DNA from 4 places in the Mangrovibacter sp. MFB070 genome. Region 3 is predicted to be linked to each of the others. Evidence: predicted binding sites of a transcription regulator. Region 3 holds the regulator's gene; each other region holds the start of a gene.

Region 1 (5,967 bases), on a different contig from region 3:
ATCGCGCAGGCGCTGATGGGCAATAATCAGGTTAAGCGCCAGCCGAAAGCGCGCAATATCTCCCGGAAACTTATTCAACAGCAGGAACAATTGTTGGTACAGTGCTGGTAAATGATTTTCCTTACGGCGCACCACATTTGTGGTGAGTGAAGATACAGCGGCTGACATAAGCTGGTTCAAAATATTCTGCCCGGTTTGTTCGCGCGAATTATCCCGAATGACAGAAATTACGATCATAGCCAGCACCACGCCCACCAGCTGCCCCAATGCATTGTCCAGGAAAAAATTGAAATCAAACTTCATGGGGTTATCCAACACAATAATGTTGATAGTACCGGCAAGCGTCGCCATTGAACCCAACTGGCGTTTTTGCACCTGAACCCCAATGAAAAAACCAAGAATAGCCAGACTCAGGCACAGCAAAAGCATGCTTTGCTGTGTTGCGGGGATAATAAACAGGAAATAGAGTGCGCCAAGTGGCAATGCCATCAGCATGCCGTATACAAAATCAAGACACACCATACGTGGGTTAGGCAGACGCATCGCCAGTGAAGTGACAACGGCTATCATCACCATCGCACCACTACCTGATGTCCAGCCCGTCCACAACCAGAACAGTGTACCCAAAATACAGGACACCGACGTGCGCCAGAAGTTAATCATCGCATGATGGCGTTCCGCTGATACCGGCTTAACAACCGGCTCCCCATTGAGAACCTCTTCTTCAACGGCACTGATTTTAGTATTCGCGTTAACACCACGTTTTAACAGCAAAAAACGAGTTGCGGAGCCCACCCAGGTATAAATCGTAACGGGTGTATCATCACCACTGATTGAAATAACCCGGCGCATCAGTTTCAACCGCCGGTGAACATCAGCGGCCGATTCAACCGGCAGTTCGAACAAGTAATGGAACTCCGAGGGTACGGCTTCTGGGCGGGTATTCTGAATCAAAAAGGTTTCAGCAGCCTGAGTTATCATGGTCAGCGACAAGGAGTGGATAACATTCAAACGGCGAGTCGCTTTATCCCAACGGGAGGATTCCAATTTTAAATTACTTCTCATCCCGTTTAGTGCATTCGTGCGTCGCAGCAAATTACTCCAGGCTTTATCAACATCTTCGCGAGAACTGTGCGCAATGCACAGTTGCATCAACCGGTAATGGTCAACGACTATCTCTTCCAGCTCTTTATCAATTTCTTGTTTAATTGAGCGCGGTGAAAACAGCAGGTCAGCAACAATAGCGCACATTATCCCAATGACGATTTCACTGCAGCGTTCTACAGCAAACTGCGGAGTCAGCAGCGGGGCTTTCTGTATGGTAATTACAATGATCAGCGCTGTATAACCGGAAAGCCCCCATGCATATGAGTTTTCGACCCGAACCAGAGAAGAAACCCAGGTACAAAAACCCGCCCATATGCAGCAGACTATCAGCATAAGTAACGGGGCCCGAATCAATAAAATGATAATGGCCAGTGCGGCAAAACAACCAATGAATGTCCCAATAATACGTAACATTCCCCGGTAGCGAATAGCCCCGGAGTAAGGCTCTCCACCTGCAGCAAAAGCCGGGCCCGCAGCAACAATGGCAGCGGTCAGTACAGCCCAGCGAGGGGTCTCAAGCTGAAAATGAAACCCCACAAACAGCGCCAGCACAATGGCTGTAGCCAGCTTGATAGCAAAGCGCAAATGAATCTGAGAGATGGAGAAAAAGCCCATGATAATTAACCAAACTCACGAAAACGGCGGAAAAACTTACTGATAAAAGACATGTTCTCAGTATTCCGGTCATGCTTTCCGGTAACAACAACCGTTGCCGTTGTGCCTGCCGGGAACAAGTTGCCATACTGCTTATCCAGGTGAATACGCACCGGAACCCGTTGCGCCAGACGTACCCATTCAAGGTTTGAGTCAACGCTCGCCATGCCTTTCGTATCCTGGCTGCTGCTGGCGTTTGTCACCCCGGCGGCAATACTATTTACCGAACCATGTAAAACCTTATTACTCCCCAGAGGCGTAATTTCGACACGGTACCCGGGCCGCACGCCATCCAGCTTAGTTTCTTCCATGTAAGCCACTACATAGAAAGAATTTTCTTTCACCAGCGCTACGGATGTTGAACCACGAGTAATAAACTCACCGGCATAAACATTAAGGTTGGTTACCCAGCCATCTGCTGGGGCATAAACAACAGTTCGCGCAAGGTCTAGTTTTGCCACATCTCGAGTTGCCCGGGCTTTTGCCAGTTGGTGTTCCATTGTCTGCAGGCTATTGTTCGCCTGATCGATTTGTTCTTTTGCCACTGCACCAACCCCCAGGCGGTTACGGCGAATGGCTTCACGACGTTTCTCTTCTACCTGAGCCTGGTAGTACGCAACATCCGCCTCTGCTTCTGCCAGAGCCTCTTTGTAACGCGGCTGATCAATCACGAACAGTACCTGCCCCTTTTTCACCAACTGGTTATCATGAACATCAACGTGCTCAATCAAACCGGAAACATCCGGTGCAATAGCCACAATATCGGCACTAAAGCGGGCATCTCTTGTCCAGGGCGACTCGGTATAAAACGACCAAACTCGGAATACAGCAATAAAGGCCAGAATAACCAACACCACGGTGATTGCCGTGCGGGTCAGATTTTTTGTTAGTGTTTTCACTTCTACCTCAAACAAACAGGCGGGTTATTAACCAGAACAGACAACAATACAAAGCTGTATTGAACAATGCAGGGTGCCAGACAAAATCATAGATACCAGTGGGAACCAGTACTCTACGCAGCCCCCAAAATAGTGCCAGCGATAATAGCAACTCGAAAAAAATCGGCGGAAACGAAAGGCCGAATACTACAATAACCGGAAATAGAGTCATTTTTGTCCTGATATGAACGGAGCAGGCGATACCATTAATTTTGTTAACACACCGTAGCCACATCAAACGAAGAATTTTGCAGGCAGGAACTACGCAGTGCTCAATCTAATAATAATATATTAGCGTAACTGTTATGCTGTTATCTATAATCTGTGATCTAAATCACTTTTAAGCCAGAGTGAATAATGGAACGACTTAAACGGATGTCAGTCTTTGCCAAAGTAGTTGAACTGGGGAGTTTCACCGCCGCGGCAAGGCAATTGCAAATGAGTGTCTCGTCAATCAGCCAGACTATTGCAAAACTGGAAAATGAACTTCAGGTAAAACTACTTAATCGCAGCACTCGTAGCCTGGGCCTGACTGAAGCGGGGAAAATTTATTATCAGGGCTGCCGGCGCATGTTGCACGAAGCGCGGGAAGTACACGAACAACTTTACGCGTTTAACAACACGCCGATAGGGACACTGCGCATTGGCTGCTCCTCAACCATGGCGCACAATATTCTGGCCGTCATGACAGCCAACATGCTGAAAGAATACCCCGGGTTGTCTGTTAACCTGGTGACAGGTATTCCGGCACCAGACCTGATTGCCGATGGGCTGGATGTAGTTATTCGTGTTGGTGCGCTGAGTGATTCCAGCCTGTTTTCCCGGCGCCTGGGTGCCATGCCAATGGTTATCTGTGCCGCGAAAAAGTATCTTAACCAGTACGGTATACCGGAAAAACCCGCCGACCTGAGTAACCACTCGTGGCTGGAGTACAGCGTTCGCCCGGATAATGAATTTGAGTTGATTGCTCCAGAGGGGATAACCACGCGGATGACCCCCCAGGGGCGGTTTGTTACTAATGATCCTATGACATTATCTCGCTGGTTAAGTGAAGGTGCAGGGATTGCCTATGTGCCACTGATGTGGGTACTGGATGAAATAAAACGGGGAGACCTGGAAATATTACTGCCTCGCTACCAGTCTGATCCTCGCCCAGTCTATGCGCTGTATACTCAAAAAGATAAATTACCGCTGAAAGTGCAAGTCTGTATTAACTGGCTGATGGAATACTTTGTGAACGTTGCAGAGACTTACCAGGAAATGCATGGTCGGCATAGTAATCAGGGGTAAAAAATAAGCCGCCATGAAAATGGCGGCCTGGTATGTAACCCGTATGTTGTACTGTTCCTGTTATCAGGCCGTTCCGCCAACAGTGAGGTTATCCACTTTAAGTGTCGGTTGCCCCACTCCGACAGGAACACTCTGCCCTTCTTTACCACAGACGCCGACGCCGTTATCCAAACGGAGATCGTTACCCACCATTGAGATCTGCTGCATCGTTTCGATACCAGAACCAATAAGCGTTGCCCCCTTCACCGGTTTCGTTACTTTCCCTTTTTCAATTAAATAGGCTTCTGAAGTGGAGAAAACGAATTTCCCGGAGGTAATATCAACCTGACCACCGCCAAAGTTCGGGGCATACAGGCCATATTCAACGGATGCAATAATGTCTTCTGGTGTAGACTTGCCTGCCAGCATATAGGTGTTTGTCATACGCGGCATCGGTAAGTGCGCATAAGATTCACGCCGGCCATTACCTGTCGGGGACATATCCATCAGGCGTGCGTTCATTTTATCCTGCATAAACCCTTTGAGTACGCCGTTTTCAATCAGTACGTTGTACTGCCCGGGCACCCCTTCATCATCAATCGCAACAGAACCACGACGATTTGCCAGCGTGCCGTCATCAACGACTGTGCAGAGTTCAGACGCCACCAGTTTGCCCATCTGGCCACTGAATACAGAAGTCCCGCGACGGTTAAAATCACCTTCCAGGCCATGCCCGACGGCTTCATGTAACAATACTCCCGGCCAACCGGCGCCTAATACAACCGGCAGTGTACCGGCTGGAGCAGCCACCGCGGACAAGTTGACCAGCGCCATACGAAGGGCTTCGTGCGCCCAGGAATCAGCCCTGACTGTGCCATCTTCTTCTTCAAGGAACCAGGCATAATCAAACCGGCCTCCACCGCCACTTGAGCCGCGCTCGCGTTTGCCATCTTCTTCAACCTGCACACTGACTGATAAGCGGACTAATGGTCGTACATCGGCTGCCAAAGTACCATCCGTGGCAGCAACCAGTATCAACTCGTACACACCCGTCAGGCTGGCATTCACTTCTTTCACGCGGGCATCGGCAGAACGAGCCACGTTGTCTACACGGCGTAAAATATCCAGCTTTTCCTCACGGCTCATACCTTGCAGTGGATCGAGCTGCATATAACGTGCGGGCGTTGCTACAGCGCTAAACGCTTTGGTTTGACCTTCTCCTTGCTCCTGCACAATGCTGCGTGCGGCCCGGGCACTTTGTTGCAAGGCCTCAAGGCTAATCTGGTCTGCATAAGCAAACCCAGTTTTTTCACCGCTTATTGCACGAATACCGACACCCTGGTCAATATTCCATGAACCATCTTTAATAATACGGTCTTCCAGAACCCAGGATTCGTGATAGCTGGACTGGAAGTAGAGATCGCCGTAATCAAGGCGACGCTGTGATAATTGACCCAGGATAGAAAACAAGTCTTGATGACTTAATCCATTCGCGGACAATAACTGCTCGGTTACCAGATTCAGACTCATCGTGCTTATTACTCTTATGCTGACCACCCAACGGGTGGTGAAATGTTTTATCTATTGAGCTTGCGGTAATTCATCGCTAACGTCAAATCATTGCGTGGCGGTTTTACGAGGTTGCCGTAATACTTCGTTAATCCGCGGCTTATCTATCGGGCCCGTGATTTGGTAGCGCAACAAGGCAATTTTACTCCACAAAGGCCCCAGAACTTTACTGGCGGCAAACACCGCCGCACCAACTATAGGGTTCACCGCAAAAGCCGTAGCCACCCCCACAGTTGCTGAAATTTCAGGTGCCACAGCAGCTTCAATGTTCAACTGCCGGTTAACCAAATCAACAGTACCTTTCATTGCTATATCAGCTTCCAGCCCGTCCACCAGCGTATCATCGGTGTGCAACGTACCGTCTTTAATCCAGGCAGTGCTACGGATGGAGTCAAAATAAAAACCACTGCCAAAAGTATCACTGAAATCA
Region 2 (5,967 bases), on a different contig from region 3:
TTGCTGAGGTTCGCGCGGCTAATGAAAGCACATAAAATTTTTCTGTGTTTCCATTAGTCGCGAGGGAGCATAAAGGCTGGTAATCACAACAGCACTTTGTTGTGCTGTCACTCGTCTAAAGAAAGGATACTATTTTGCTTAATCCGATCATTCGTCAATTCCAGTATGGTCAACATACCGTCACCATCGAAACTGGCATGATGGCTCGCCAGGCAACTGCAGCCGTGATGGTCAGCATGGATGACACCGCCGTTTTCGTTACCGTTGTTGGTGCTAAAAAAGCGAAACCCGGCCAGGATTTCTTCCCTCTTACAGTAAACTACCAGGAACGTACTTACGCGGCTGGCCGTATCCCAGGCGGTTTTTTCCGTCGTGAGGGGCGTCCAAGTGAAGGCGAAACACTGATTGCTCGTCTGATTGACCGCCCGGTTCGCCCGCTGTTCCCGGAAGGTTTTGTTAATGAAGTTCAGGTTATTGCAACGGTTGTTTCTGTTAACCCGCAGGTTCACCCTGATATCGTTGCTATGATTGGTGCTTCTGCTGCCCTTTCCCTGTCTGGTATTCCGTTCAATGGCCCAATTGGTGCTGCGCGTGTTGGTTATATCAATGACCAGTATGTTCTGAACCCAACTGCCGATGAACTGAAAAACAGCCAACTGGATTTAGTGGTTGCAGGTACTGATAACGCCGTGCTGATGGTTGAGTCTGAAGCTGAACTGCTGAGCGAAGACCAGATGCTGGGTGCTGTGGTCTTTGGTCACGACCAGCAACAGATTGTTATCGAAAATATCAAAGCGCTGGTTGCTGAAGCGGGCAAACCGCGTTGGGACTGGCAGCCAGAAGCAGTTAACGAAGCATTGAATGCGCGTGTTGCTGCTCTTGCTGAAGCGCGTCTGAGCGATGCATACCGCATTACTGACAAACAAGAGCGTTATGCTCAGGTTGATGTCATTAAATCTGAAGTCATTGCTGCTCTGTTGGCAGAAGATGAAGCCCTGGACGAAAACGAACTGGGTGAAATTCTGCATGCGCTGGAAAAAACAATTGTCCGTAGCCGCGTACTGGCTGGGGAACCGCGCATTGATGGCCGTGAAAAAGATATGATTCGTGGCCTGGATGTGCGCACAGGCGTTCTGCCGCGTACTCACGGTTCAGCACTGTTTACCCGTGGCGAAACTCAGGCTCTGGTTACTGCAACCTTAGGGACTGAACGTGACGCGCAAAACATCGATGAACTGATGGGCGAGCGTACTGATCGCTTCCTGTTCCACTATAACTTCCCTCCATATTCTGTGGGTGAAACCGGGATGGTGGGTTCGCCAAAACGCCGTGAAATTGGTCATGGTCGTCTGGCTAAACGTGGTGTGGCGGCTGTTATGCCGGCTGCAGATCGTTTCCCGTACACTGTGCGTGTTGTTTCTGAAATCACTGAGTCCAATGGTTCTTCTTCCATGGCTTCTGTCTGCGGTGCGTCTTTAGCACTGATGGATGCGGGTGTACCGGTGAAAGCTGCTGTTGCGGGTATCGCAATGGGCCTGGTTAAAGAAGGCGATAACTTTGTTGTCCTTTCTGATATTCTGGGCGATGAAGATCACCTTGGCGATATGGACTTTAAAGTAGCGGGTTCTCGTGAAGGTATCACTGCTTTGCAGATGGATATCAAAATCGAAGGTATCACTCGCGAAATCATGCAGGTTGCTTTGAACCAGGCTAAAGGTGCGCGTCTGCACATTCTGGGTGTGATGGAACAAGCAATCAATGCACCGCGTGGTGACATTTCTGAATTTGCACCGCGTATCCATACGATTAAGATCAACCCTGATAAGATCAAAGACGTTATCGGTAAAGGTGGTTCTGTAATCCGCGCTCTGACTGAAGAAACCGGTACAACCATTGAGATTGAAGATGACGGTACTGTGAAAATCGCAGCAACTGATGGCGATAAAGCAAAACATGCTATTCGTCGCATCGAAGAAATTACTGCTGAGATTGAAGTTGGTCGCATCTATAATGGTAAAGTTACCCGTATCGTTGATTTCGGTGCGTTTGTAGCGATTGGCGGCGGTAAAGAAGGTCTGGTGCATATTTCTCAGATTGCCGACAAGCGTGTAGAAAAAGTGACAGACTACCTGCATATGGGCCAGGAAGTTCCGGTTAAAGTACTGGAAGTTGACCGCCAGGGCCGTGTACGTCTGAGCATGAAAGAAGCTGTTGAGCAGCCAAAAGCACAGGAGCAGGAAGAAAAATCAGCTCCGGATGCAGCGGTTGATACTCAGGCAGAGTAATCTCGCTCTATGGCATATTAATACCCGATACCGTCTGTAAATGTGTTGCCTGCCAGTGCCGCACTGGCGGGTAATAAAAACAGTATCTGGAATGCGGAGTTGGCTCTTCATGGTGACATGAAGAGCTGTTTCATTCAGGGCAGGAAGCCATGTTATACAGCCGGGTAACAGGACGTTCATCCATTTGTTGTCTTCGGGAGTAGGAAATGAAGCCTTTTTTGCGCTGGTGTTTCGTTGCGACAGCCCTGACGCTGGCGGGATGCAGCAACTCTGCCTGGCGTAAGGATGAAGTGCTTGCTGTTCCTTTACAGCCAACACTACAGCAGGAAGTTATCCTGGCACGGATGGAACAAATTCTTGCCAGTCGGGCTTTAACCGAAGATGAACGCGCACAGCTTTTATATGAGCGCGGAGTGTTGTATGATAGTCTCGGTCTGAGAGCTTTAGCGCGGAATGATTTTTCTCAAGCGCTGGCAATCCGACCAGATATGCCTGAGGTTTTTAATTATCTCGGGATTTACTTAACGCAGGCGGGCAATTTTGATGCCGCTTATGAAGCGTTTGATTCTGTACTTGAGCTTGATCCAACTTACAACTATGCGTATTTAAACCGTGGTATCGCGCTGTATTACGGCGGTAGGTACCGGTTAGCGCAAGATGATCTGCTGGCGTTTTATCATGACGATCCTAACGATCCTTTCCGTAGCCTGTGGCTTTACCTTGACGAAAGCAAGTTAAACGAACAACAGGCAAAAGACGCGTTAAGACAACGCTTCAATAAATCGGACAGGGAGCAATGGGGATGGAATATTGTCGAATTCTACCTTGGTGATATCAGTGAAAGCACACTGATGGAAAGACTCAAGGCAGATGCAACGGATAACACCTCGCTCGCTGAGCATCTCAGTGAAACCAACTTCTATTTAGGTAAGCATTACCTAAGTCTGGGGGATAAGGACAGTGCTGCGGCATTGTTCAAATTAGCGCTTGCTAACAACGTTCATAACTTTGTCGAGCATCGCTATGCATTGTTGGAATTATCGCTCTTGGGCCAGGAGCAAGATGACCTGGCAGAATCGGACCAGCAATAGCTGACGAATTTTTTCAGCCCTTTTTATCGAGTCTTCACCTTCAGGGGTGAGGGCTGTTTTGTTCGTCAATTCAACAAATTTGAGCCGGTTCACACTTTTCAATGAAAATTGCAGATCGTTTTCACGATGAGTTATGTAGACTGGCCGCCATTGACACTGAGGCACTTGTACTACATGGCTGATATTGAAACCACCTTTTCCGAACTGGGCCTGAAAGCCCCAATCCTTGAAGCACTGAACGACCTGGGTTACGAAAAACCTTCTCCGATTCAGGCTGCATGCATCCCGCACTTACTGGAAGGGCGTGATGTTCTGGGGATGGCCCAAACCGGGAGTGGCAAAACCGCAGCGTTTTCGCTGCCGTTACTGAACAATATTGATCCTGAGTTGCGCGCACCGCAAATCCTGGTTCTGGCTCCAACCCGTGAGTTGGCCGTTCAGGTTGCAGAAGCATGCAATGACTTTTCTAAACATATGCGTGGTGTAAACGTTCTGGCCCTTTACGGCGGCCAGCGTTATGACGTGCAACTGCGCGCCCTGCGCCAGGGGCCGCAAATCGTTGTGGGTACACCAGGCCGTCTGCTGGACCACCTGAAACGTGGCACCCTTGATCTTTCCCAACTGAAAGGTCTGGTTCTGGATGAAGCAGATGAAATGCTGCGCATGGGTTTCATCGAAGACGTTGAAACTATCATGGCGGAAATTCCTGCAGGTCATCAGACCGCACTGTTTTCTGCAACTATGCCAGAAGCGATTCGCCGCATTACGCGTCGCTTTATGCAAGACCCGCAGGAAGTGCGGATCCAGACCAGCATTAATACGCGTCCTGATATCAGCCAGAGCTACTGGACTGTATATGGCATGCGTAAAAACGAAGCTCTGGTTCGTTTCCTTGAAGCTGAAGATTTTGATGCGGCGATTATTTTCGTGCGTACCAAAAATGCGACCCTTGAAGTGGCCGAAGCTCTGGAACGTAATGGTTACAACAGTGCTGCACTGAACGGTGATATGAACCAGGCTCTGCGTGAACAAACGCTGGAGCGCCTGAAAGATGGCCGCCTGGACATTCTGATTGCAACAGACGTTGCCGCACGTGGTCTGGACGTTGAGCGTATCAGCCTGGTTGTGAACTACGACATCCCGATGGATGCGGAGTCTTACGTTCACCGTATTGGCCGTACTGGTCGTGCTGGTCGTGCTGGCCGCGCTTTGCTGTTCGTTGATAACCGTGAACGTCGCCTGCTGCGTAACATTGAACGCACTATGAAGCTGACCATTCCGGAAGTGGAATTGCCGAATGCGGAGTTACTGGGCGAGCGCCGCCTGGCTAAATTCTCTGCAAGTGTTCAGCAGCAACTGGAAAGCAGCGATCTTGATCTGTACCGTGCACTGTTAAGCAAACTGCAGCCGGGTGAAGAAGCTGATATGGAAACGCTGGCAGCAGCATTGCTGAAAATGGCTCAGGGTGAGCGTCCGCTGATTCTGCCGCCGGATCCGGTAATTGAGCGCCGTCCGCGCCGTGAATTCCGTGACCGTGACGATCGTAGTGATCGCCGTGGCGAGCGCGGTGAACGTGGTGAGCGTAGTGATCGTCCTCGCCGTGAACGCCGTGATGCTGGTGAAATGGAACTCTACCGTATCGAAGTGGGCCGTGACGATGGCGTTGAAGTTCGTCATATCGTTGGTGCAATTGCAAACGAAGGCGATATCAGCAGCCGTTACATCGGTAACATTAAACTGTTTGGTTCACACTCCACCATTGAACTGCCAAAAGGCATGCCAGGCGAAGTGTTACAGCATTTCACCCGCACTCGTATTCTCAACAAACCGATGAATATGCAGTTACTGGGTGATGCACAGCCGCGCGGCGAACGCCGTGGTGGTGGCGGTGACCGTGGCCGTAACTTTGGCGGTGAACGCCGTGAAGGTGGCCGTGGTGAAGGCCGTCGCTTCGGTGGTGGTGAGCGCCGCGAAGGTGGTCGTCCGTTTAATGGTGAACGCCGTGATAACCGCGACAGCCGTGCCCCGCGCCGTGACGACTCAACAGGTCGCCGCCGCTTTAGCGAAGCATAATTCAGTATAACTACTGTTATTCAGGCCCTGCGTAAGCAGGGCCTTTTTTTTGCTATTTTTCCCCTGATTACATGCTCACTTTAGTGAAATAATTAGCTGTAAACTCATGTTTACATTTTACACTTCACTACGCTTTTGCTATTTCAGGCAACGTTATTTCAGCGTGTACTCATGTACTGGTACAATGTTCCATATAATTACTGACCCAAAAATGGGTTAAATGGAGCTTGTATGGCAACACTCACAACATCATCTTCGGCCTCTGTATCTGTTTGGGGCGGAGTGATGCTTATTGCAGGTACCATCATTGGTGCCGGTATGTTTTCTCTGCCCGTTGTGATGTCTGGTGCCTGGTTTTTTTGGTCTCTGGCAGGACTGGCTTTTACCTGGTTTTGCATGCTGCACTCCGGGTTGATGATCCTTGAGGCAAACCTCAATTATCGCCCGGGAGCAAGTTTTGATACTCTGACGCGGGACTTACTGGGCAAAAAGTGGAATTTGCTCAATGGCCTGTCCAT
Region 3 (5,967 bases):
CCCGTCTCATTCGCCGGCGCCTGCACTTCAACCCTTTTTGGCAGCGGCTGGAGCTTCCGGACGACGATTTCGTCGATCTTGCATGGAGTGAAGACCCACAACAGGCTCTGCATAAACCCCGGCTGGTGGTATTTCATGGCCTTGAGGGCAGCCTGTACAGCCCCTATGCCCACGGTATGATAGAAGCAGCGCAAGCACAGGGCTGGTTGGGTGTCGTAATGCATTTTCGTGGCTGTAGCGGAACACCCAATCGCCAAAAGCGGATTTATCACTCCGGTGACACTGGTGATGCCAGTTACTTTCTTAACTGGCTGAACCTGCGTTATGGTTCAGCACCCACAGCAGCGGTAGGTTACTCACTGGGCGGAAACATGCTGGCCTGCCTGCTGGCAGAACAAGGTAACCAGTGCACACTGGATGCAGCAGTTATTGTCTCAGCCCCCTTTATGCTGGAGCAGTGTTGTTACCATATGGAGCGGGGTTTTTCTCGTATTTATCAACGCTACCTGTTGAACTTACTGAAAGCGAATGCCAGCCGGAAACTGGCTGTGTACCCGGGTTCACTCCCTGTCGATTTACCCCGGTTACGCAAAGTAAAACGAATCAGAGAATTTGATGATTTAATTACTTCCCGTATTCACGGTTTTGACGACGCACTGGATTACTATCGCCAGTGTAGCGCCATGCCCCATCTGCCGAATATCGCGGTAAATACACTGATTATTCACGCAAAGGATGATCCCTTTATGGATCATCATGTCATACCAGACAGCACTCTACTTCCGTCAAATATTGAATACCAACTCACCGATCATGGTGGTCATGTCGGGTTTATCGGTGGTAGCGTCGCTCGCCCGGAAATGTGGCTTGAAAAGCGCATCCCCAGTTGGTTAACCCGTTATCTAAGTAATTAAAATGATCATTCCCTGGCAACAGATAGCACCCGATACGCTTGATAACCTGATTGAGTCCTTTGTATTACGTGAAGGTACCGATTATGGCGCGCAGGAGCGCTCACTTGCTCAAAAAGTGGCGGATGTAAAACGGCAACTGAAACAGGGTGATGCTGTTCTGGTCTGGTCTGAATTGCATGAAACGGTGAATATCATGCCCCGCACCCAATTTAAGGGCTGATTCACAGGCGTCACACACAGTATTGGCATCCACCACTATACTGCTTTAACCTGCAGTACTGTGCGTTTCACATTGCCTCTTACTGATGGAGTGGTTGTTTATGTCAGCCAAGCACCCTGTTATTGCGGTTACCGGTTCCAGTGGAGCCGGTACCACGACAACCAGCATTGCCTTTCGTAAAATATTTAATCAGCTTAATCTGCGGGCTGCCGAAGTTGAAGGTGACAGCTTTCACCGCTATACCCGCCCGGAAATGGATATGGCAATACGTAAAGCCCGCGACCTTGGCCGCCATATCAGTTATTTCGGGCCAGATGCCAACGACTTTGCCTTGCTGGAGCGCACATTCAGGCAATACGGCGAGCAGGGTAACGGCCAGTCTCGCAAATATCTGCACACTTACGATGAAGCCGTTCCCTGGAATCAGGTGCCTGGTACCTTTACCCCCTGGCAACCGCTGCCTGAACCCACAGATGTATTGTTTTATGAAGGGCTGCACGGCGGCGTGGTAACTCAGGAGTGTGATGTCGCTCAACACGTTGATCTCCTGGTCGGCGTGGTACCTATCGTTAACCTCGAGTGGATTCAAAAGCTGGTAAGGGACACCAGTGAACGCGGCCATTCCCGGGAAGCCGTGATGGATTCAGTGGTGCGCTCAATGGAAGATTACATCAATTACATTACACCCCAGTTTTCACGTACTCACCTTAACTTCCAGCGAGTGCCTACCGTGGATACGTCCAACCCCTTTGCAGCCAAAGCGATTCCTTCTCTGGATGAAAGTTTTGTCGTTATTCATTTCCGCGGGCTGGAAGATATCGATTTCCCATGGCTTTTGGCAATGCTGCAAGGGTCATTTATTTCTCATATCAATACACTAGTTGTCCCGGGTGGGAAGATGGGCCTGGCGATGGAGTTAATCATGACGCCACTGGTCAAACGCCTGGCTGAAGGGAAAAAAATCGCGGGGGCCTGATACAGGCACAGAACGGGCGGGCGCTGCAAAGTACAGCCCCCGCCATGAAAACTTAGCCTTCAACCACTTCCCATGAGTGCGTGATGGTGGCTGCTTTGCCAAGCATTAACGCAACAGAGCAATATTTTTCCGCAGACAAATCCACCGCGCGAGCCACGGCATTATCTTTCAGATCTTTCCCTGTAACGATGAAGTGCAAATTGATAGTGGTAAACAAACGCGGCGCTTCTTCCCGGCGTTCAGATGTCAGTTTGACCTCACAATCAGTCACATTATGGCGGCCTTTTTGTAAAATAGAGACAACATCAATGGCACTGCATCCACCGGCAGCCATTAGCACCATTTCCATTGGACTTGGCGCTTTATCACCGGAGTTACCATCCATCAGGACCTGGTGGCCTGAGGCGGATTCACCCAAAAATGTTAAACCTTCAACCCATTTAACTCGCGCCTGCATACTCATTACTCCCAACTAAAGTGTTATCGCAACAGATTACGCGGCATTAACAAAACAGGCAATGGAAGGCGACACAGGTCATGCTGAAACGAGACAATAGAAGACACTTCAGGAAACCTGTGCTAAAACAAACAAGATGTAACAGACTGACAGTGACGTCATACCTGTTACAGAGGAAAAAGCGATTACAGACCAAACGACTCATGGCTCGCTTCAGGAATGGGGCGATTTAATGTTGTAACGCCAACAGGGCCCTACCCTGTCTTTGAGCAAGTTTATAATAGAGGATAACCGCGCATGGTGCTTGGCAAACCCCAAACAGACCCGACTCTCGAATGGTTCTTGTCACATTGCCACATTCATAAGTATCCATCCAAGAGCACCCTGATCCATCAGGGCGAGAAAGCAGAAACGCTGTATTACATCGTAAAAGGCTCTGTGGCCGTGCTTATCAAGGATGAAGAAGGCAAGGAGATGATCCTTTCTTATCTTAATCAAGGCGATTTTATTGGCGAACTGGGGCTGTTTGAAGAAGGCCAGGAGCGTAGCGCCTGGGTTCGTGCAAAAACAGCCTGTGAAGTAGCCGAAATTTCATACAAAAAATTTCGCCAGTTGATCCAGGTAAACCCGGACATTCTGATGCGCCTTTCATCCCAGATGGCACGTCGTTTACAGGTCACTTCTGAAAAAGTAGGGAACCTGGCATTCCTTGATGTAACCGGCCGAATTGCACAGACTTTGCTTAACCTGGCGAAACAACCTGATGCAATGACCCACCCGGATGGCATGCAAATCAAAATTACCCGTCAGGAAATTGGCCAAATTGTTGGCTGTTCCCGTGAAACTGTGGGCCGTATTTTAAAAATGCTGGAAGATCAAAACCTGATTTCCGCTCACGGTAAAACCATTGTGGTATACGGTACTCGTTAATTTTACTGTATTTCATCACACATTGAGGCACGCTCCAGAGCGTGCCTTTTTGTTTTGCTCAACCCAATATCCCTTCGGCTTTACCGAACAAATTCTGAAAATTGTTCACGAATGACACAAAACTGTCACAAATTCGCCTTATTCTTCCCGGGTACTGAAAACACAGCGATTAAAAAATTATTTTTGATCTAACCTTTTCCGGGAGAAATTATGGCAATGCTTAGCTCTTCAGCCCGTCTTGTAATCGCCGCTCTGACTCTGTCCACCACAACTGCATTTGCAGCCACTAACCTGACAGGTGCCGGTGGTACGTTCCCAGCGCCGGTTTATGCAAAATGGGCTGCAGAATATCAGCAGAAAACAGGTTCTCAGGTAAACTACCAGGGAATTGGTTCTTCAGGTGGTATCAAACAAATCATTGCAAAAACCGTCGATTTTGGTGCATCTGATGCGCCAATGAGCGATGCTGATCTGGAAAAAAATGGCTTGTTCCAGTTCCCGACCGTGATTGGTGGCGTGGTTCTGGCCGTTAATATCCCGGGTATTAAATCAGGTGAACTGACTCTGGATGGCAAAACACTGGGTGATATCTACCTGGGTAAAATCAAGAAATGGAATGACCCGGCAATCACTAAGCTGAACCCGAATGCCAAATTGCCGGATACCAACATCAATGTGGTTCGCCGTGCAGACGGTTCAGGCACCTCTTTCGTCTTCACCAGCTACCTGTCCAAAGTAAGCCCGGACTGGGCAAGCCAGGTTGGTAAAGGCACCACCGTTAAATGGCCAACTGGCCTGGGCGGCAAAGGGAACGATGGCGTGGCTGCATTCGTACAGCGTCTGCCGGGTTCTATTGGTTATGTTGAATATGCCTACGCAAAACAGAACAACCTGACCTGGACTAAGTTGTTTGATGCTGACGGTAAAGCAATCGAGCCGACCCAAAAAAGCTTCAGTAACAGCGCAAAAGAAGCCGACTGGAGTAAAACCTTTGCTCAGGACCTGACTTATCAGAAAGGTGCAGATGCATGGCCAATCTCTTCTACTACTTTTATCCTGGTCTACAAAAAGCAGGAAAATGCAGAGAAAGGTGCCGAAGTGCTGAAGTTCTTTGACTGGGCTTACAAAAATGGCAACGCTATCGCTGGTAACCTGGATTACGCTCCACTGCCTGCAAGCGTTACTGAACAGATTCGTGCTGCATGGAAAGCCAATGTAAAAGACAGTTCAGGTAAAGCCCTGTACTAATCTTGATGAATGGAACACTCTGCTTCAAAAGTAAAAAGCCGGGGTTACCCGGCTTTTTATTGCTGTCCTTGAACCCCGGCACCATCAGTTAAGTGCATACAGAGAGTGCATGAGTGCAGTTACAGCCCTTTAACCACCGCTTTTATTGCATCGGCAAAACGAGCCATACCCTCTTCAATATCTTTATAATCAATAACCAAAGACGGAGCCAGACGGACTACATCCGGCCCGGCATTGAGGATCATCAAACCATTCGCTGCGGCCGCATTCAGTACATCACGCGCCCGCCCTTTGTATGCGGCACTCAATTCGGCACCAATCAGTAACCCCATTCCCCGGATATCACTGAAAACAGCGTACTGTTCATTAATCTGCTTCAGGTGTTTTACGAACAACTCGCGTTTCGCCATAACACCATCCAGAACTTCCGGCGTATTGATAATATCGAAAGCAGCACCTGCCACCGCACACGCCAGTGGGTTACCGCCGTAGGTCGAGCCATGTGAGCCAACATGGAATGCCGATGCAATCTCTTCTGTTGTCAGCATCGCACTAATTGGGAACCCACCGCCAATCGCTTTAGCACTGGTCAAAATATCGGGAGTCACATTATAGTGCATGTAAGCAAACAGCTTACCAGCACGGCCCATACCACACTGAACTTCATCAAACACCAGCAGGGCTTTATATTCGTCACACAGCTCACGCAGGCCTTTCAGGAACTCAGGAGTGGCCGCCATCACGCCGCCTTCTCCCTGAATAGGTTCCACCACAACAGCACAGGTGTGGTCATCCATAACGGCTTTCACCGCATGTAAATCATTAAAAGGCACATGAACGATATCTGCCGGTTTCGGGCCAAAGCCATCTGAATATTTAGGCTGCCCCCCCACAGAAACAGTGAATAAAGAACGTCCATGAAAAGCATTATGAAAAGCGATTATTTTTGTTTTATAAGGACTGTGGCGCGTAGACGCATAGAAACGGGCCAGCTTAAAGGCGGTTTCATTGGCTTCAGTGCCCGAATTCATAAACAAAACGCGCTCCGCAAAAGTTGAGGCTATCAGTTTTTGCCCCAGCTTCAATGCCGGCTCATTAGTAAACACGTTACTGGTATGCCACAAGGTTTCCCCCTGTGCTTTCAGTGCTTCAACCAGCGCCGGATGGCAGTGCCCTAACGCTGTAACCGCAATGCCGCCTGCAAAATCAACGTACTCATTAC
Region 4 (5,967 bases), on a different contig from region 3:
TTGCATATGAGCTTCTATGTGCTGTGCGGTGGGCTGGTTGGGCTGGTGCTCAAAGAGTGGAACAATGCGGGCCGCCGCCCGGTGGGTGTACTGAGTGTGGGTTGTGTGGTAATTATCATCGCCGCCAATATTGTGGGCCTGGGTATGGCGCAATAAAGCGAATATCCGGCCCTGCCGCAAACTTAACGCTGGCGCCACAACCGTGGCGTCATGCCTGTTTCACGCGTGAAAACCACTGAAAAGTAGTTGCTGTCTTCAAAGCCACAACGCGTGGCAATATCACTGATTAACAACTCCGTATTCCGTAATAAATATTGTGCGTGGCACAAGCGCTGCTGGCGCAAGTACTGGCTGATGCTCATGCCGGTGCGCTGGCGAAATAACTGGCGCAAGGCCCGTTCAGATAACTGGTGGCGGTTACAAAACTCACCTAAATCAAAGGGTGAATCCAGGCTCTGACCCAGTGCAGCCATCAGGAAATCGAGGTTTTCCCCTGAGTTTGGGGTCTGGGCTGGCTGGTAACGGTGGCGTTTCAGCGTTACCAGTAATTGCAAAAACAAACTCTCTACAGCATAGCCAGAAAGGTTGTCTTCCTGGCGCAAGGTTTCATTTTCCAGGTGGTCAATCAGTGGCTTTGCCAGTGCCATTCCCTGGCTGTCCAGCCGCCAGCGAGGATCAGAACAGGTGGCGCTCTCGCCTGGAAGTAATTCCCCCCAGTTCACATTCAGCGTGAGCCGTTCCGGGCAATAAATCACATTGTGTAACACCAGGTCATTTACCACTTCATAGCTGTGCCGGTCCTGCGCCCGGACATAAAACAGATCACCACACGTGATGCGATAAGGCCGATCGTTAAGCACATGCAGGCCATTGCCGCGCCACACCAGCACCAGTTCGCAAAATTCATGGGTATGTTCGGCAAAGACATTTTGCGGATAGCGGTCCGCCACTACTACAGGCTGAGTAGCGGAAGTGAAAAAATCATTTTTTTTCAGGATCAAATGGCAGGACACAGTACCGCTCCGGTTATCACGCAACGGGCATTATTGATGCTTCCCACTAAAAAATCGGTGATAACCTTCGCGTTACTGAAGTTGTGTGTCGCGCCCCAGACGAATATCCCGTGGCGACCAGGTGAACTCACGTTTAAACAGTGTCGAAAAATGGTTACTGTCACCAAACCCGCACAGGTAGGCAATATTAGTAATGCTGTCTTCAGAATGGCGCAATAAATGGCGCGCCTTGATCAACCGCAAGCGGTTCAAATAGCGCTGGGGAGTTAACCCGGTGCGCTGTTTAAGCTGGCGGTGCAGTGTGCGCAATGAAAGCGCATGCTGCTCTGCGAGTTCATCCCAACAAACATCTTCTGCAAAGTGCTGCTCCAGCCAGCTCAGAAGCTGGTCCACCCGGCCGTCCGGGCTGGGATGGTTCTGAGCAAGGCTGCCCTGGCGTAACAAAACCAGCAGTTGCATAAACGCCATTTCTCTACAGGCCACCGCATTAATTTCCGCGTTATCGCCCGCAAGTTCCAGTTGGCTCAATAAGGGTTTTATTTGCTGCAATACGTTCTGGCTGACGCGCCAGTGTGAAGGATAAAAACCATCCTGTTCCTGCGGCAACAGCTTTTCCAGCCCGGAAATAAAGCTGAACCCGCCAGCAGAACGGTACAACACATTGGTCAGAAACAGGTTTTCAGTATGTTCATATAAATGCCGGTCATGCTCACGCACAAAACACACCGAACCACCACTCAGGGTATAAGGCTGGCCATTAAAGATATGGGTGCCAGTTCCGTGCTCAACAATCACAATTTCACAGAAATCATGGTGATGTTCCGGAAACGCCACCTGTGGAAGCCGGGGTTCAATGGCAACTGAAGCCCCCTTCGATGGGAAAAAATCAACGCTATGTAATACCGTCATCATTACCTCCCACACTCAGTTAAGGTGGACTGATAGTAGATAAGCGCCGTTATTGTCACCTTAAGTTTTTGACGTGAAAAACGCGGTTCTGCGCCGTTTTTTCAAGAAACAGCCGGTATTCTTCGAAACTGTGGAAAGCATCACACCCCAGACTTTTCACGGATAAACAGCAAACTGTGAAGTGCCTCACGTTCAACTTTACCTGTTTGCCAGCCCCAATTTTCCGTTGTCATTGGTAAAAAGGTGGCAAAGGTAGCCACTCCGTAGACTGGCGGGTATCAACTTCAGAAAGGATACCCATCATGACGATTCGCCATTGCGTCGCGGTTGACCTGGGCGCCTCAAGTGGCCGGGTAATGCTGGCAACTTACGACAACATTCAGCGCCAGGTGGCGTTAACAGAAATTCACCGCTTTACTAATTGCCTGAAAGCGGTTGATGGCTTTGACACCTGGGATGTGGATAAGCTGGAACAGGAAATTCGCACAGGCCTGCAACAAGTCTGCGACCGCGGCATTACCGTAGACAGCATTGGCATTGATACCTGGGGCGTGGATTTTGTCCTGATTGACGCCAACGGCCAGCGGGTTGGCCTGCCGGTTTCCTACCGTGACAGCCGCACAGATGGCGTGATGGCCGGAGCATTCCATACTCTGGGTAAAGAAGCTATCTACCGCAAAACCGGCATCCAGTTTCTGCCATTCAATACGCTGTACCAACTAAGAGCACTGGCTGAACAACAACCGGAACTGCAGGACAAGGTAGCCCATGCCTTACTGATCCCCGATTACCTGGCGTTTCGCCTGACCGGCAACCTCAACTGGGAATACACCAACGCCACAACCACACAGCTGGTGAACATCAACACCGATAACTGGGACCAGGAACTACTGGACTGGGCAGGTGTGCCAGCCCACTGGTTTGGCGCACCCACACACCCCGGCAACCTGATTGGCTACTGGGTGTGCCGCGAAGGGAAACGTATTCCGCTGGTTTCTGTCGCCACTCATGATACAGCCAGCGCAGTGCTTGCTGTGCCGCTGCAAAGCAAAAACGCCGCATGGATTTCGTCTGGCACCTGGTCTCTGATGGGCTTTGAAAGCCGTCGCCCCTGGACCAACCCGGCAGCACTGGCCGCAAACATCACCAATGAAGGCGGTGCTGAAGGGCGCTACAGGGTGCTGAAAAACATTATGGGCCTGTGGTTACTGCAACGAATCTGCCGTGAATACCAGGTTACTGATTTACCAGGCCTGATTGAGCGGGCAAAAGCGCTCCCCGCCTGCCGCTCGCTAATTAACCCTAACGATGACCGTTTTATCAACCCGGACAATATGGGGCGGGAAATTCAGGCCGCCTGCCGGGAAACCCACCAGGCGATTCCGGAAGATGATGCCCAACTGGCGCGCTGCATTTTCGACAGCCTGGCGTTGCTCTACGCAGATACCCTGCGTGAACTGGCTCACCTGCGCAACCGCCCGTTCGATGCACTGCATATTGTTGGCGGTGGCAGCCAGAACCATTTCCTTAACCAGCTTTGTGCTGACGCCTGCGGCATACCTGTTATCGCTGGCCCAACAGAAGCCTCGACTCTGGGCAATATCGGCTGCCAGCTCATGGCGCTGGATGACATCCACGATGTCGATGACTTCCGCTATGTGGTGTTCAGCAGCCAACCACTTATCCATTTTCAACCCGATTCAGACAGTGAAATTGCCCGCTATGTCGCGCAGTTTCCACAACAACTTCAACCGAATAAGGAGCTTTGCGCATGAGCACTCAACTTGATCAAGCCTGGGAACTGGCAAAACAACGCTTTGCTGCAGCGGGTGTGGATGCTGAAAAAGCCCTGCAGCAACTGGACCGCCTGCCTGTTTCCATGCACTGCTGGCAGGGCGATGATGTCGTGGGTTTTGAAAACCCTGAAGGCGCGCTGACTGGCGGCATTCAGGCCACCGGTAATTACCCCGGAAAAGCACGCACCGCCGAAGAATTACGTGCTGATTTAGAGCAAGCGATGAGCCTGATCCCCGGGCCGAAACGCCTGAATTTGCACGCTATTTATCTGGAATCGGCAACACCTGTTGAACGCGATGAGATAAAACCAGAACATTTCGCCAACTGGGTGAACTGGGCGAAAGCGAAAAAACTGGGGCTGGATTTTAACCCCACCTGCTTCTCGCACCCGCTGAGTGCAGATGGCTTTACGCTGTCACACCCGGACGACAAAATCCGCCAGTTCTGGATTGATCACTGCAAAGCCAGCCGCCGTATTTCCGCCTATTTTGGCGAACAGTTGGGCACACCATCTGTGATGAATATCTGGATCCCGGATGGCATGAAAGACATCACGGTAGACCGCCTCGCCCCGCGCCAGCGTTTACTGGCCGCGCTGGATGAAATCATCAGCGAAAAACTCAACCCGGCTCACCATATCGACGCAGTGGAAAGCAAACTGTTCGGTATTGGCGCAGAAAGCTACACCGTGGGCTCCAGCGAGTTCTACATGGGTTACGCCACCAGCCGCCAGACCGCACTGTGCCTGGATGCCGGCCACTTCCACCCAACCGAAGTTATCTCCGACAAAATCTCCGCCGCCATGTTGTATGTGCCGCGCCTGTTACTGCACGTCAGCCGTCCGGTACGCTGGGACAGCGACCACGTGGTGCTGCTCGATGATGAAACCCAGGCCATCGCCAGTGAAATTGTACGCAACGACTTGTTCGACCGCGTACACATTGGCCTCGATTTCTTTGATGCCTCGATTAACCGTATCGCCGCCTGGGTGATTGGCACCCGCAATATGAAAAAAGCCCTGTTGCGCGCCTTACTGGAACCTACAGCCAAACTGCGCCAGTTAGAGCTGGAAGGCGACTATACAGCGCGCCTGGCTCTGCTCGAAGAGCAAAAATCGCTGCCATGGCAGGCAGTCTGGGAACGTTATTGCCAGCAACACGATACCCCGGCTGATGCCTCCTGGCTCACCACCGTTCGCCATTATGAAAACGACGTTTTACGTCAACGCTAAGGAGTTCACATGCAATCTATTCTTTCTTCCTGGTTTGTTACCGGAATGGTTAAAGCCACCAGTGATATGTGGCTCAAAGGCTGGGATGAGCGTAATGGCGGCAATATCAGCCTGCGTGTGGACGCTAAGGATGCAGAAGCTTACCGCAGTGATTTCTATGCAGAACCACGCTGCGAAGAGCTGACTCAGCCGGCGAAAGAACTGGCAGGATGCTGGTTCCTGGTCACTGGCTCCGGCAAATTCTTCCGTAATGTACAGGTTGACCCGGCAGCGAACCTGGTGCTGCTGCGCATTACCGATGACGGCATGGCTTACCACATTCACTGGGGCCTGAGTGAAGGCGGGCTGCCCACCTCTGAACTGGCCGCGCACCTGCAATCTCATGCCGTGCGTAAACAGCTTTCAGGTGGCCGTGACCGGGTAATCATGCATTGCCACGCCACTAATCTGATTGCCCTGACTTATGTTCTGCCGCTCAATGCTGCCAGCTTTACCCGCAAATTGTGGGAAGGCAGCACAGAATGCCTGGTGGTGTTCCCGGATGGCATCGGCATTGTGCCATGGATGGTGCCTGGCACAGATGGCATTGGCAGTGCTACTGCAGAACAAATGAAATCTCACAGCCTGGTGCTGTGGCCGCACCACGGCGTCTTCGGTACCGGGTCTGATTTAGACGAAGCATTCGGTTTGATAGATACCGCAGAGAAATCTTCGCAAATTCTGGTGAAAGTATTGTCGATGGGCGGAATGCAACAAACCATCACCACAGAACAACTGATAGCCCTTGGCAAACGCTTTGGCGTCACGCCAATGGCCGAAGCCCTTAATGCGTAAGGAGCACAATCATGAGTTTTATGCTGGCATTACCCAAAATCAGTCTGCATGGTGCAGGCGCGATTGGGGACATGGTCAATATGGTGTCAGGAAAACAGTGGGGTAAAGCGCTGATAGTCACTGACGGGCAACTGGTGAAACTGGGCCTGCTCGATTCCCTGTTCGCCGCCATGAAACACCACA

The links. Region 3 encodes CRP, which controls carbon source genes, mostly activating them, when cyclic AMP is high. Its sites were predicted from a motif close to ATGTGANNNNNNTCACAT; they were not measured.
Region 1: aaeR (HTH-type transcriptional activator AaeR) is a predicted target of CRP. The motif match lies at 3,022-3,039, and genes of this name have one in related genera.
Region 2: yrbN (protein YrbN) is a predicted target of CRP. The motif match lies at 3,454-3,471, and genes of this name have one in related genera.
Region 4: rhaS (HTH-type transcriptional activator RhaS) is a predicted target of CRP. The motif match lies at 2,051-2,068, and genes of this name have one in related genera.

Annotation. Positions count from the first base shown of each region.
Region 1 is NZ_JJMI01000011.1:161,392-167,358, forward strand. Features, by position in the region: gene aaeB (p-hydroxybenzoic acid efflux pump subunit AaeB) at 1-1,722, opposite strand, end outside; gene aaeA (p-hydroxybenzoic acid efflux pump subunit AaeA) at 1,728-2,660, opposite strand; gene aaeX (p-hydroxybenzoic acid efflux pump operon protein AaeX) at 2,668-2,871, opposite strand; gene aaeR (HTH-type transcriptional activator AaeR) at 3,057-3,989, shown strand; gene tldD (metalloprotease TldD) at 4,053-5,498, opposite strand; gene yhdP (AsmA2 domain-containing protein YhdP) at 5,586-5,967, opposite strand, start outside.
Region 2 is NZ_JJMI01000011.1:99,149-105,115, reverse strand. Features, by position in the region: gene pnp (polyribonucleotide nucleotidyltransferase) at 135-2,285, shown strand; gene nlpI (lipoprotein NlpI) at 2,492-3,376, shown strand; gene yrbN (protein YrbN) at 3,478-3,558, shown strand; gene DT73_RS05000 (DEAD/DEAH family ATP-dependent RNA helicase) at 3,551-5,449, shown strand; gene mtr (tryptophan permease) at 5,681-5,967, shown strand, end outside.
Region 3 is NZ_JJMI01000028.1:15,960-21,926, forward strand. Features, by position in the region: gene DT73_RS15475 (hydrolase) at 1-914, shown strand, start outside; gene DT73_RS15480 (YheU family protein) at 916-1,134, shown strand; gene DT73_RS15485 (phosphoribulokinase) at 1,235-2,110, shown strand; gene DT73_RS15490 (OsmC family protein) at 2,163-2,567, opposite strand; gene crp (cAMP-activated global transcriptional regulator CRP) at 2,865-3,497, shown strand; gene pstS (phosphate ABC transporter substrate-binding protein PstS) at 3,708-4,745, shown strand; gene DT73_RS15505 (aspartate aminotransferase family protein) at 4,865-5,967, opposite strand, start outside.
Region 4 is NZ_JJMI01000020.1:2,422-8,388, reverse strand. Features, by position in the region: gene rhaT (L-rhamnose/proton symporter RhaT) at 1-156, shown strand, start outside; gene rhaR (HTH-type transcriptional activator RhaR) at 183-1,013, opposite strand; gene rhaS (HTH-type transcriptional activator RhaS) at 1,086-1,922, opposite strand; gene rhaB (rhamnulokinase) at 2,225-3,697, shown strand; gene rhaA (L-rhamnose isomerase) at 3,694-4,950, shown strand; gene rhaD (rhamnulose-1-phosphate aldolase) at 4,960-5,784, shown strand; gene fucO (lactaldehyde reductase) at 5,796-5,967, shown strand, end outside.